Regions from separate parts of the Kitasatospora gansuensis genome, predicted to be linked through region 1. Evidence: riboswitches for the same ligand, from Rfam matches in the RefSeq annotation. Region 1 holds a riboswitch; the other holds the start of a gene.
The links. Region 1 has a riboswitch for cobalamin ahead of F4556_RS08970 (cobalamin biosynthesis protein). Riboswitches for the same ligand answer to the same signal wherever they lie in the genome.

Region 1 (5,121 bases):
GACCACCTCGGCCCGCTCGTCCGGCTCCCGGGTGGCGGCGATCTCCACCGTCAGGCCGAACCGGTCGAGCAGCTGCGGCCGCAGCTCGCCCTCCTCCGGGTTCATCGTGCCGACCAGCAGGAAGCGGGCCGCGTGCCGGACCGACACGCCCTCGCGCTCGACGTACGAGCGGCCCATCGCGGCGGCGTCCAGCAGCAGGTCCACCACGTGGTCCTGGAGCAGGTTCACCTCGTCGATGTAGAGCACGCCCCGGTGCGCCTTGGCCAGCAGGCCCGGCTCGTACGCCTTGACGCCCTCGGCGAGCGCGCGCTCCAGGTCGAGCGAGCCGACGATCCGGTCCTCGGAGACGCCGACCGGCAGCTCGACCAGGTACGCCGGGCGTTCGTGGCCGGCGACGGAGGCGTGCGGGCCGTCCGGGCAGCCTTGGTCGGGCGAGGCCGGGTCGCAGGAGAACCGGCAGCCGGGCACGGTGTCGATCGAGGGCAGCAGCCCGGCCAGGGCTCGCACCATGGTCGACTTGGCGGTGCCCTTCTCGCCGCGCACCAGCACCCCGCCGACGGCCGGCGAGACGGCGTTCAGCAGCAGCCCGAGCCGCAGGTCGGCCATGCCGACGATCGCGGTGAAGGGGTAACGCACGTCGGTCATCGGTCGGTCTCCGTAGCTCGGGGTGCCCCGGGTGGGACGAACGGCAGGTGGGCGGGTGCGCCGCCCTCGATCAGCTTCCACAGTGCGTCGGTGTCGGCGTGCTCCTCGATCAGGTCGCCCAGGCGGTCGAGGCGTTCCTCCCGGGCGGCGGCGAACGAGGTGTCCGGCGCGGGGACGAAGGCCCGCCCCGCCTGCTCGGCCACCTCGCGCAGCAGCGCCCGGCGGAAGCCGTCGTTCTCCAGCGCGCCGTGCCAGGTGGTGCCCCGGACGGAGCCGACCCGGCAGCCGTCCAAGAAGGGCTCGCCCCCCTCGACCGTCACCACGCCGTGGTGGATCTCGTACCCTTCGACCCGCTCGCCGAAAGCCTCGCCGACCGGCCGGGCCAGCACCTTCTCCCGGCCGAACAGCACCCGGGTCGGCAGCAGGCCGAGCCCTTCGACCGTACCGGCCTTCGACTCCACCTGATCCTCGATCACCTGACCGAGCATCTGGTACCCGCCGCACACCCCGAGCACCGGCCGGCCCGCCGCCGCCCGGGCCTTCAGCACCGGCTCCAGGCCACGTTCGCGCAGCCAGGCCAGGTCGGCCACGGTGGCCCGGGTGCCGGGCAGCACCACCAGGTCCGCGTCGGCCAGCTCCTCGGCCCGGGTGGCCCAGCGGACCAGCACCCCCGGCTCCTGGGCCAGCGCGTCCAGGTCGGTGAAGTTCGACAGCCTCGGGAAGCGGACCACCGCGACCCGCAGCACGTCCGCCCCGACCGGGCCGCGCACCGAGCCCCGGTCCACCACGGTGGTCAGGTCGAGCGAGTCCTCGGCGTCCAACCACAGGCCGGAGAGCATCGGCAGGGTGCCGAGCACCGGACGGCCCGTCAGCTCGCGCAGCATCTCCAGACCCGGCGCCAGCAGCCGGGCGTCGCCGCGGAACTTGTTCACGAACCAGCCCGCCACCAGCGCCTGGTCCTCGGCCGAGAGCAGCGCCAGGGTGCCGTACATCGCGGCGAACACCCCGCCCCGGTCGATGTCGCCGACCACCACCACGGGCAGCTTCGCCGCGGTGGCCAGGCCCATGTTGGCGATGTCCCGGTCCCGCAGGTTGATCTCGGCGGGGGAGCCCGCACCCTCGCAGACCACCACCTCGTACCGGCTGCGCAGGTCGGCCAGGCACTCCAGCGCGCGCTCCAGCAGGACGGGCTTGCGCTCGCGGTAGTCCAGCGCGCCGACCTCGGCGACCGCCTTGCCGAGCAGCACCACCTGGCTGCGGCCGTCCGCCCCGGGCTTGAGCAGCACCGGGTTCATCGCCGCCTCCGGCTCCACCCGGGCGGCCTGCGCCTGCATCGCCTGGGCACGGCCGATCTCGGCGCCGTCGGCGGTGACGAAGGAGTTCAGCGACATGTTCTGCGCCTTGAACGGGGCCACCCTGACGCCCTGTCGGGCCAGCCAGCGGCAGATGCCCGCGGTGACCACGCTCTTGCCCGCGTCCGAGGTCGTTCCGGCGACCAGCAGTGAACCGCTCACGACTTCCTCCACGAGTAGCACGAGTACAGGGCCCGGCCGGTCACGGTGACCGCCAGCGCCAGGGCCCCGACCCGCCGGGACAGCGCGCAGGCCCGTTCGATGTCGTCGACCGTCACCGGCCGCAGCTCGCCGCCGAGCACCGGCCGGTGCTCCACGCGCTCCCCGTACCGCAGGGTGCCACCCAGCCGGACCCCGAGCGCCCCGGCGAAGGCCGACTCGGCCTGGCCCGCGTTCGGGCTCGGGTGTGACGAACCGTCACGGCGCCAGACCCGCCAGGCGGTACGGGGCTCGGGCGCGGCCGCCACCGTCAGCAGCGCCGTCAGCCGGGCACCCGGCCAGCCGGCCAGGTCGTCCAGCCGGGCCGAGGCCCAGCCGAACCGCAGGTGGCGCGGGGAACGGTGACCGACCATCGCGTCCAGGGTGTTGACGGCCCGGAACGCGAGCAGCCCGGGGGTACCGGCCAGCGCGCCCCAGGTGAGGGCGTTCACCACGGCGTCGGCGGTGTTCTCGGCGACCGACTCCACCACCGCGCGGGCGATCTGCGGCCCGTCCAGCGCACTCGGGTCCCGGCCGCACAGGTGCGGCAGCCGCTCCCGGGCGGCCACCAGGTCGTCCGCGGCCAGCGAGCGGCCGATGGTCCTGGCCTCCCGGGTCAGCGAGGTGCCGCCCAGCACCGTCCAGGTCGCGGCGGCGGCCAGCCCGGCCCGGGCCAGCGGCGCCCGGCGCAGGGCACGGTCGGCGAGCACCGCCCCGGCCGCGACGGTGCCCACACAGGCGGCCGTGTACGCGGCACCGGCCGGTCGGTGGTCACGCCAGAGCCGGCGCTCCAGCCGGGTGGCGGCCGAACCGAAGACGGCGACGGGATGACCCCGCCGGGGGTCGGCGAACCTCGCGTCGGCCAGGTAGCCGGCGACGGAGCCGAGCAGGAACGGGAGCGCGGGGGTCAGTCGGCGCACGACGGGGAGGTGTCGGCTCGGTCCTGGGCTGCCGGCATGGCGTGGGTGTCCTCACTCAGGGTCCGCGCCCTGGATCGACGTACCGGGGGCGAGAGTCTCCTGGCTTCCGGGTCGGACACACTCCCGGGCCTTCCAACAGCCGCCTCAGCGGGCCGTCGTGACCATGTGTCGAGAGTGCTCCCCGGTGACAGTGGCGGGACCGCGCCGGACTCGCACCGGCTTCCTCTACTTGCCTCCGTTTGGCTGAAGGATCCCATCACGCGGCCGGACAGGCAGTCAACAAAGGGCGCGGAGGGGTTGGTCACACGTCTGTTCGCACCCACCGTGCGGGGTGCTCCCGGCCGGGTGAAGCTGGCCCTGGCGCGGCATCGGTCCGCGCCCGAACTGGAGGACGGTCATGACCGATCTCGGCAAGCTTCTCGGGGGACTGCTCGGCGGCACGGGCGGCCACGCCGGCGGAGGCGGCGGCGGGGGAAACCTGCTCGCCATGCTGCTCGGCACACTCGGCGGCGGCCAGGGAGCGGCGGGCGGTCTCGGCGCACTGCTCCAGCAACTGACCCAAGGCGGCCTCGGCTCCCAGGCCCAGTCCTGGGTCGGCACCGGCGACAACCACCCCGTCACCGGAGCCGAACTCGCCGCCGCCCTCCCCGACCGCGAGCTGGACGCCCTGGCCCAGCAGTCCGGCCTCTCCCGCGACCAGATCACCCAACAACTCGCCGCCCAGCTCCCCACCGCCGTCGACCAGCTCACCCCGACCGGCGAAGTCCCCACCCCGGCCACCCTCGACGAGCTCTTCGGGAAGCAGCACTAAAGGCACATGGTTCGGCAGACAGGGGCTCGGGGAACTGCGACGCCGACCCTTGCAAGGTGATCCGTACATAGGCGGTCAGGCACTTTCGCATTTTGCCCCGCCAGCCACGAACCGTCGCCGTTCCCCGAGCCCCTGGTGGTGCAGCCGTGGCTACCTCCGAGTACGACCCCTGATCAGGCGTCAGCGCTCGTAGGAACCACCAACGCCCCGCCAACCCGCCCGCAGGGGCTTCGTGCGTTCAGCGGGTGCTCGAACGCCCGGACCCGGGCCTAGCGTCTGGTGGCATGCGACGAAGACCGCCCGCCCCCACCCCCGTGCCCTTCTCGCCGACTGCGGCGCGGTCCCACCGGGCCGGTCTCGGCCTGACCCCCGATCAGGTCGCCGAAGGCATGGCCGCGCACGGCGTCCGCCTGCTGCCGAGCCACGTGATCGGCTGGGAGACCGGTGAGTTCCGGCCGTCCGAGGAGGAGTTCGTCGCGCTGGCCCGGGCCCTCTGGTGCCCGCCTGCCCAGCTGATGGGCACCGCACCGGCCACCCTGCGGGACTTCCGGGTGGCCCGCGAGCTGTCCCAGGACCAGGCCGCCCAGCGGATCGGCGTGACCCCCCGCGCGTACGAGCAGGCCGAGCTGACCGGCAAGTGGGGCGGCGACGCCGGACAGACGTACGCGCTGGCCCATGTGCTGGGCATCGGGCTGCGGATGCTGGTGCACGTGACCGACCGTCAGGACGAGCTCGACCGCTGTCTGCGCCAGTGCGTGGACGGCCGCTGGCAGTCGCAGGTGAAGCCGATGTCCCGGCTGGTGCCGGTGCCCCGGCCGGTGCTGGAGCAGACCCTCGCGGAGCTGCAGGGCGAGTACCTGGTGCCGATGCACTGGGGCTCCTCGCGTAGCCCGGCCGAGCAGCAGCCGGTGAAGCCGCACGCGCAACGGTTCTGGGAGCTGCTCGCCCGCCACCGCACCGACATCCCGGTCTGACGGGTCTGACGGGTCTGACGCACCGTCCGCCGCCGCTCCCGGACGGCCCCCTCCCGGTGGCACCCCGCCACCGGCGCCGGTGGAATGGACCGCATCGTCCCGTCCGCCACAGCACACCGGGAGCGCAATGCGTTGGGGAACCGCGGCCATGGTGGCCGCCGCCGCAGTCGGAGCCGGTACCGCGGCCGTCCTGCTGCTCGGCCGCAAGGCGTCCGACGGGG
Region 2 (5,121 bases), 5.5 Mb from region 1:
GTCGAGGGCGGCGATCAAGTCGTGGCCGCCGAAGTTGCGCGGGTCGCGGCCGACGATCTCGGCGAGCAGCGCCTCCTTGCCGAGGGCGCCGCCGCCCGCGTACTCGGTGCCGATGCCGGTCCAGTCGTTGACGGTGCGGTCGTTGCCGTCCTTGCCCTGCTGGTCGAGGAAGTCGACGATCCTGCGCAGCGCCGCGTCGTCGGTCCCGGTGGCGGCCAGCGCGTACGCGCCGTCCACGGTGAGCCCGAAGTCGGCGAACCCGGAGTCGGGGAAGGCTTCGTAGTAGTGGCCGCCGAGCAGGTGGGCCGGGTCGGTCAGGTAGCTGCTGCCCTTGGTGAGGTCCGGCGACCTGGCGGGCTTCGAGGTGGGCGGGGTGGTGCCGCCGGGATGGTGGGACACGGTCGAGAGGTCGGTGCCGGTGAGGGCCAGGATGGCCTGCTCAGTGCTGGGGACGTCGGAATCCGGGGCCCCCTCGTCGGGGGCGAAGCCGCCGTCCTTGTTCTGACGGGTGCTCAGCCACGCCTTGGCAGTGGCCTGCTTGGCGTCCTGGCCGGTGGCCCTGAGGGCCTGGGCCGCGGCCGCGGTGCTGCCGGTGTCACCGGAGGCACCGACGTAGGGGACGTACGAGCCGTCGGCCTGCTGGCTCGTGCCGAGCTGCTCGGCGGCCCGCTGGACGAACTCGCCGTGTCCGCCGGCCTTGCGCAGGGCGAGCACGGTGAGGGAGGTGCTGGAGGGGTCCGACTCGCAGAAGCCACCCGCGACGATCATGGAACCGGCGATCCCGCCGTCGGCGCACTGGAGCACGTCGAACCGGCTCAGCGCGGCGGCGGGCGGGGTGACGCCGCCGCGCGCCAGGGCGATCACACCGTACGCCTGCACCCACGGCGAGGCCGCGCCGTGGAAGTCGCCCGCCGCCGTGCACTTGCCGTTCTCGCCCTGGGCGGTGCACACGTGGTCGTTCAGGTCGGCCAGCAGATCACGCCCGCCGAACGACCGGGGGTTGCCGCCGGTGCTCTCGGCGACCAGGGCCAGCAGGGCCGCCGCCCGGGAGTCCGGCTCGGTGCCGGGGCCGTCGGGGAAGACGAACCGGTCGGTGTGCGCCTGCAGGAAGGTGACGACCTTGCGCAGCGCCGGGTCCTGGGTCCCCGCGGCGGCGAGCGCCAGGGCGGTGAAGGAGGTCCGGGGGAGATCGGGGCCCTCGAACGCCCCGTTCTCCATGTGGTCACCGCCGACGAGTTGACCGGCCAGCCAGGCCGCCGCTGCGGCCGGGTCCCCGGTGGCCGGGGCCGTGGGGCTCGCGGAGGCAGAGGCGGAAGGACTGGCGGAGGACGAGGGGGAGGGGCCGGCGGTGTTCTTCGCGCGGACGGAGTCCGGGGTGAAGGAGGGTGCGCCGCTGGTGCCGCCGATGTCGGTGCCGCCGTACACCCATGCCTCGACCTCGCCGGGCTTCGGCTGCTGGCTGCCCGCACCGAACTGGCTGTAGGACCAGGTCTGTTGGCCGGGTTCGGCGATCCAGAACGACCAGTAGGCCGTTGCCTGCGGGGTGTTGACGCAGGGCTCCTCGGCCGGCGTCGGGTACTGGACGCCGTTGCCGAAGGTGCTGCTGCCGAGGCGGCAGATGAAGGCGAGGCCGTCGTGCTCGGTTCCGGCGGTGGTGAACCCGGCGTTGTGGAGCAGGTTCAGGCCGGTGGTGGGGTGGGCGTCGCAGCCCCGGACCACGCCGCCGCCCCAGTGGCCGAAGTCGACGGCGACGACGGCTCCGGTGGTGGCGGTGCAGTCCTCGACCGGGTCGGCGGCGGCGCTGCCGGGGTGGCCGAACATCACGGTGGCGCCTGCGCTGACTGCGATGGCGGAGGTGAGCAGCAGGGAGGCCAGGCTCCGGCCTCTGTGCGTGCGACTGTTGCGAATGCTGCTGACCCTCACCGGCGACTCCCTGGTCGGTCGACGCTGGGGGTGACGGCGCAGCCGACAGGTCCCGGCACGAGGGGACTCCTGTGTGGACCGCGTCGTAGTCCGCGACGACGCACGTATTGCTGACAAGCCCCTCGGCGCAGGCATTCCGGCTCACTCGCCTTGGGCGGGTTCACGGTTGCGGGTCAGCGCCGGATTCGAACCGGCTTCCCCTGCTGCTGAGGATGAAAAGCGGTTCATCAGACCATGGGGTCGTTCGGGTCGTCAACGAGGCGTCATATCGCCTTCGACACACCGTGACTGGAGCCGACGTGCGGATTCCTCGGCCACGAGTCTCAGTCCGTGGGCGACCGCCTGGTCCGGATCGAGCCACAGTCCGCTGTCGGAGAACGAGTCAGGAGTGACGTTGAGAACGCCCACGACGCCGCGGCGGCCCCCAGTCCTCCATCCCCGGTAGCAGGAACTTCCGCGAATTCGAGTGGGCAATGCGACGCGCGTCGGCCCCGGAGCTTCCCATCCGCTGATCTCATCTCTCCCGTGCGACTTTCCGCCAGTTCGTATGGACAAGGCTGCCGAATGCCGATGGTAGCCCGATAATCTTTCCATGGCTCTAGGCATCCCCAGCACGAGGGCAGATCGGGCACTGTCCATCCGCGAACTCCTGGCGACAGGGGCCCGCTCGTACTCCTTCGAGTTCATGCCGCCCCGCAGCGCGCAGGCGGAGGTGAGTCTGTGGAATGCGATCCGCAGACTGGAGGTCTTGTCGCCGACCTTCGTCTCGGTGACCTACGGTGCGGGAGGTTCGACCCGCGGCCGCACGGTCAACATGACCGGACGGATCGCCCAGGACACCACCCTCACCCCGGTCGCCCACCTGACGGCGGTGGGCCACAGCATCGCCGAACTGCGCAACATCCTCGGCCACTACGCAGACCAGGGCGTTCGCAACGTCCTTGCGCTGCGCGGCGATCCGCCCGGTGATCCGCTGGGCGACTGGGTGCGTCACCCGCAGGGCGTGCGGTACGCCGCCGAGCTGGTGCGGCTGATCAAGGAGTCAGGGGACTTCTGCGTGGGCGTCGCAGCCTTCCCCGAAATGCACCCCCGTTCGGCCGACTGGGACAGCGACATCCGGCACTTCGTGGAGAAGTGCCGGGCCGGTGCCGACTACGCGATCACCCAGATGTTCTTCGACGTGGACGACTACCTACGTTTCCGCGATCGCGTGGAAAAGGCAGGGTGTGCCGTCCCGATCATTCCCGAGATCATGCCGGTCACCACGATCCGGTCCCTTGAGCGCATTCCGACGCTCAGTACAGCGGTGATTCCGGCAGAGTTCACCGAGCGGATGACCGCTGCCCAGGACCGCCCGGGAGACGTGCGGTCGATCGGTATCGAGCATGCCACCCAAATGTGCCGCCGGCTGATCGCGGAGGACGTTCCCGGGCTCCATTTCATGACCATGAACTTCTCCCCGGTCACGATGGAGATCTATCAGAACCTCGGTCTGCAGAACCGGCCCTGACCCTGGTGCACGGTCGGGGCGGACGCGCGTACCGCGGCCCATCCGCCCCGACCCGCCCGGCTCAGCCGGCCAGCTCCGCGCGGACGAGCTTGGCGGCCTCGACCAGGCTGTCGATCGAGGCCCGGGTCTCGGGCCAGCCGCGGGTCTTCAGGCCGCAGTCCGGGTTGACCCAGAGCCGCTCGGCCGGGATCGCGGCCAGACCCGCGCGGAGCAGAGCGGCCGCCTCCGTGCTGCTCGGTACGCGCGGGGAGTGGATGTCCCAGACCCCGGGTCCGACCTCGCGGGGGTAGCCGGCGCCGGCCAGCTCGTGGGCGACCTCCATGTGCGAGCGGGCCGCCTCCAAGGAGATGACGTCGGCGTCGAGTTCGTCGATCGCGGTCATGATCGCGCCGAACTCGGCGTAGCACATGTGGGTGTGGATCTGGGTGTCGGCGCGGACACCGGAGGTGGAGAGCCGGAACGCCTCGGTGGCCCAGTCCAGGTACGCAGGGCGGTCGGCGGAGCGCAGCGGCAGGGTCTCGCGCAGCGCGGGCTCGTCCACCTGGATCACGGCGGCGCCGGCCGCCTCCAGGTCGGTGACCTCGTCCCGCAGGGCCAGGGCGACCTGGCGGGCGGTGTCGCCGAGCGGTTGGTCGTCTCGGACGAAGGACCAGGCGAGCATGGTGACGGGCCCGGTGAGCAGGCCCTTGACCGGACGGTCGGTGAGGTCCTGGGCGTAGCGGAACCAGTCGACGGTCATCGGCGTGGGCCGCGAGATGTCGCCCGCCAGCACGGGCGGGCGGACGTAGCGGGTGCCGTACGACTGCACCCAGCCGTGCTGGGTGGCGAGGTAGCCGGTGAGCTGTTCGGCGAAGTACTGCACCATGTCGTTGCGTTCGGGCTCGCCGTGCACCAGGACGTCCAGGCCCGCCTTCTCCTGATAGGTGATCACCTCCCGGACCTCGGTCTCCATCCGCTCCCGGTACCCGGCCTGGTCGAGCCGGCCGGCCCGCAAGTCGGCCCTGGCGGTGCGCAGTTCGGTGGTCTGCGGGAACGAGCCGATGGTGGTGGTCGGCAGCAACGGCAGGCCGAGCCGGGCCCGCTGGGCCGCGGCCCGCGCGGGGTAGGCCTGGTCGCGGCGGGCGTCGGCGGCGGTGGTGGCCGTGACCCGGGCCCGGACGGCCGGGTCGCGGGTGATCGCGGAGCCGGCGCGGGAGGCCAGGTCGGCGCGGTTGGCGGCGAGGTCGGCCGCGATGGTGTCGGTGCCCTCGCGCAGCCCCCGGGCGAGCACGGTGATCTCTTCGGTCTTCTGCCGGGCGAAGGCCAGCCAGCGGGAGATCTGCGGGTCCAGATCGCGTTCCCGGTCGGCGTCCAGGGGTACGTGCAGCAGCGAGCAGGACGCGGCGACGTCGACCCGCTCGGCCAGGCCCAGCAGGGTGGCCAGGGTGCCGAGGGACTGCTCGAGGTTGTTGATCCAGATGTTGCGGCCGTCCACCACGCCGGCGATCAGGCGCTTGCCGGGCAGTCCGCCGACGGCGGCGAGGTCGTCCAGGTTGGCGGCGGCGGGGCCGGTGAAGTCCAGTCCGACGCCTTCGACCGGGGCCTTCGCCAGCACCTTCAGTGCCTCGCCCGCCCGGTCGAAGTACGTGGCGACCAGGATGCTGGGCCGGTCGGTGAGAGCACCGAGTTCGCGGAAGATCCTGGTGGCG

Region 2: it holds a riboswitch for cobalamin, as region 1 does, so the genes downstream of both, F4556_RS39875 (prenyltransferase/squalene oxidase repeat-containing protein) here and F4556_RS08970 (cobalamin biosynthesis protein) in region 1, are expected to answer to the same signal.

Annotation. Positions count from the first base shown of each region.
Region 1 covers NZ_JACHJR010000001.1:2,035,939-2,041,059, reverse strand. The annotation lists gene F4556_RS08980 (putative cobaltochelatase) at 1-645, opposite strand, end outside; gene F4556_RS08975 (cobyric acid synthase) at 642-2,159, opposite strand; gene F4556_RS08970 (cobalamin biosynthesis protein) at 2,156-3,106, opposite strand; cobalamin riboswitch at 3,208-3,341, opposite strand; gene F4556_RS08965 (YidB family protein) at 3,513-3,926, shown strand; gene F4556_RS08960 (helix-turn-helix domain-containing protein) at 4,211-4,900, shown strand; gene F4556_RS08955 (alpha/beta hydrolase family protein) at 5,028-5,121, shown strand, end outside.
Region 2 covers NZ_JACHJR010000001.1:7,569,754-7,574,874, forward strand. The annotation lists gene F4556_RS39875 (prenyltransferase/squalene oxidase repeat-containing protein) at 1-1,923, opposite strand, end outside; cobalamin riboswitch at 2,030-2,175, opposite strand; partial or broken gene F4556_RS39880 (dihydropteroate synthase) at 2,233-2,385, opposite strand; gene metF (methylenetetrahydrofolate reductase [NAD(P)H]) at 2,516-3,433, shown strand; gene metE (5-methyltetrahydropteroyltriglutamate--homocysteine S-methyltransferase) at 3,495-5,121, opposite strand, start outside.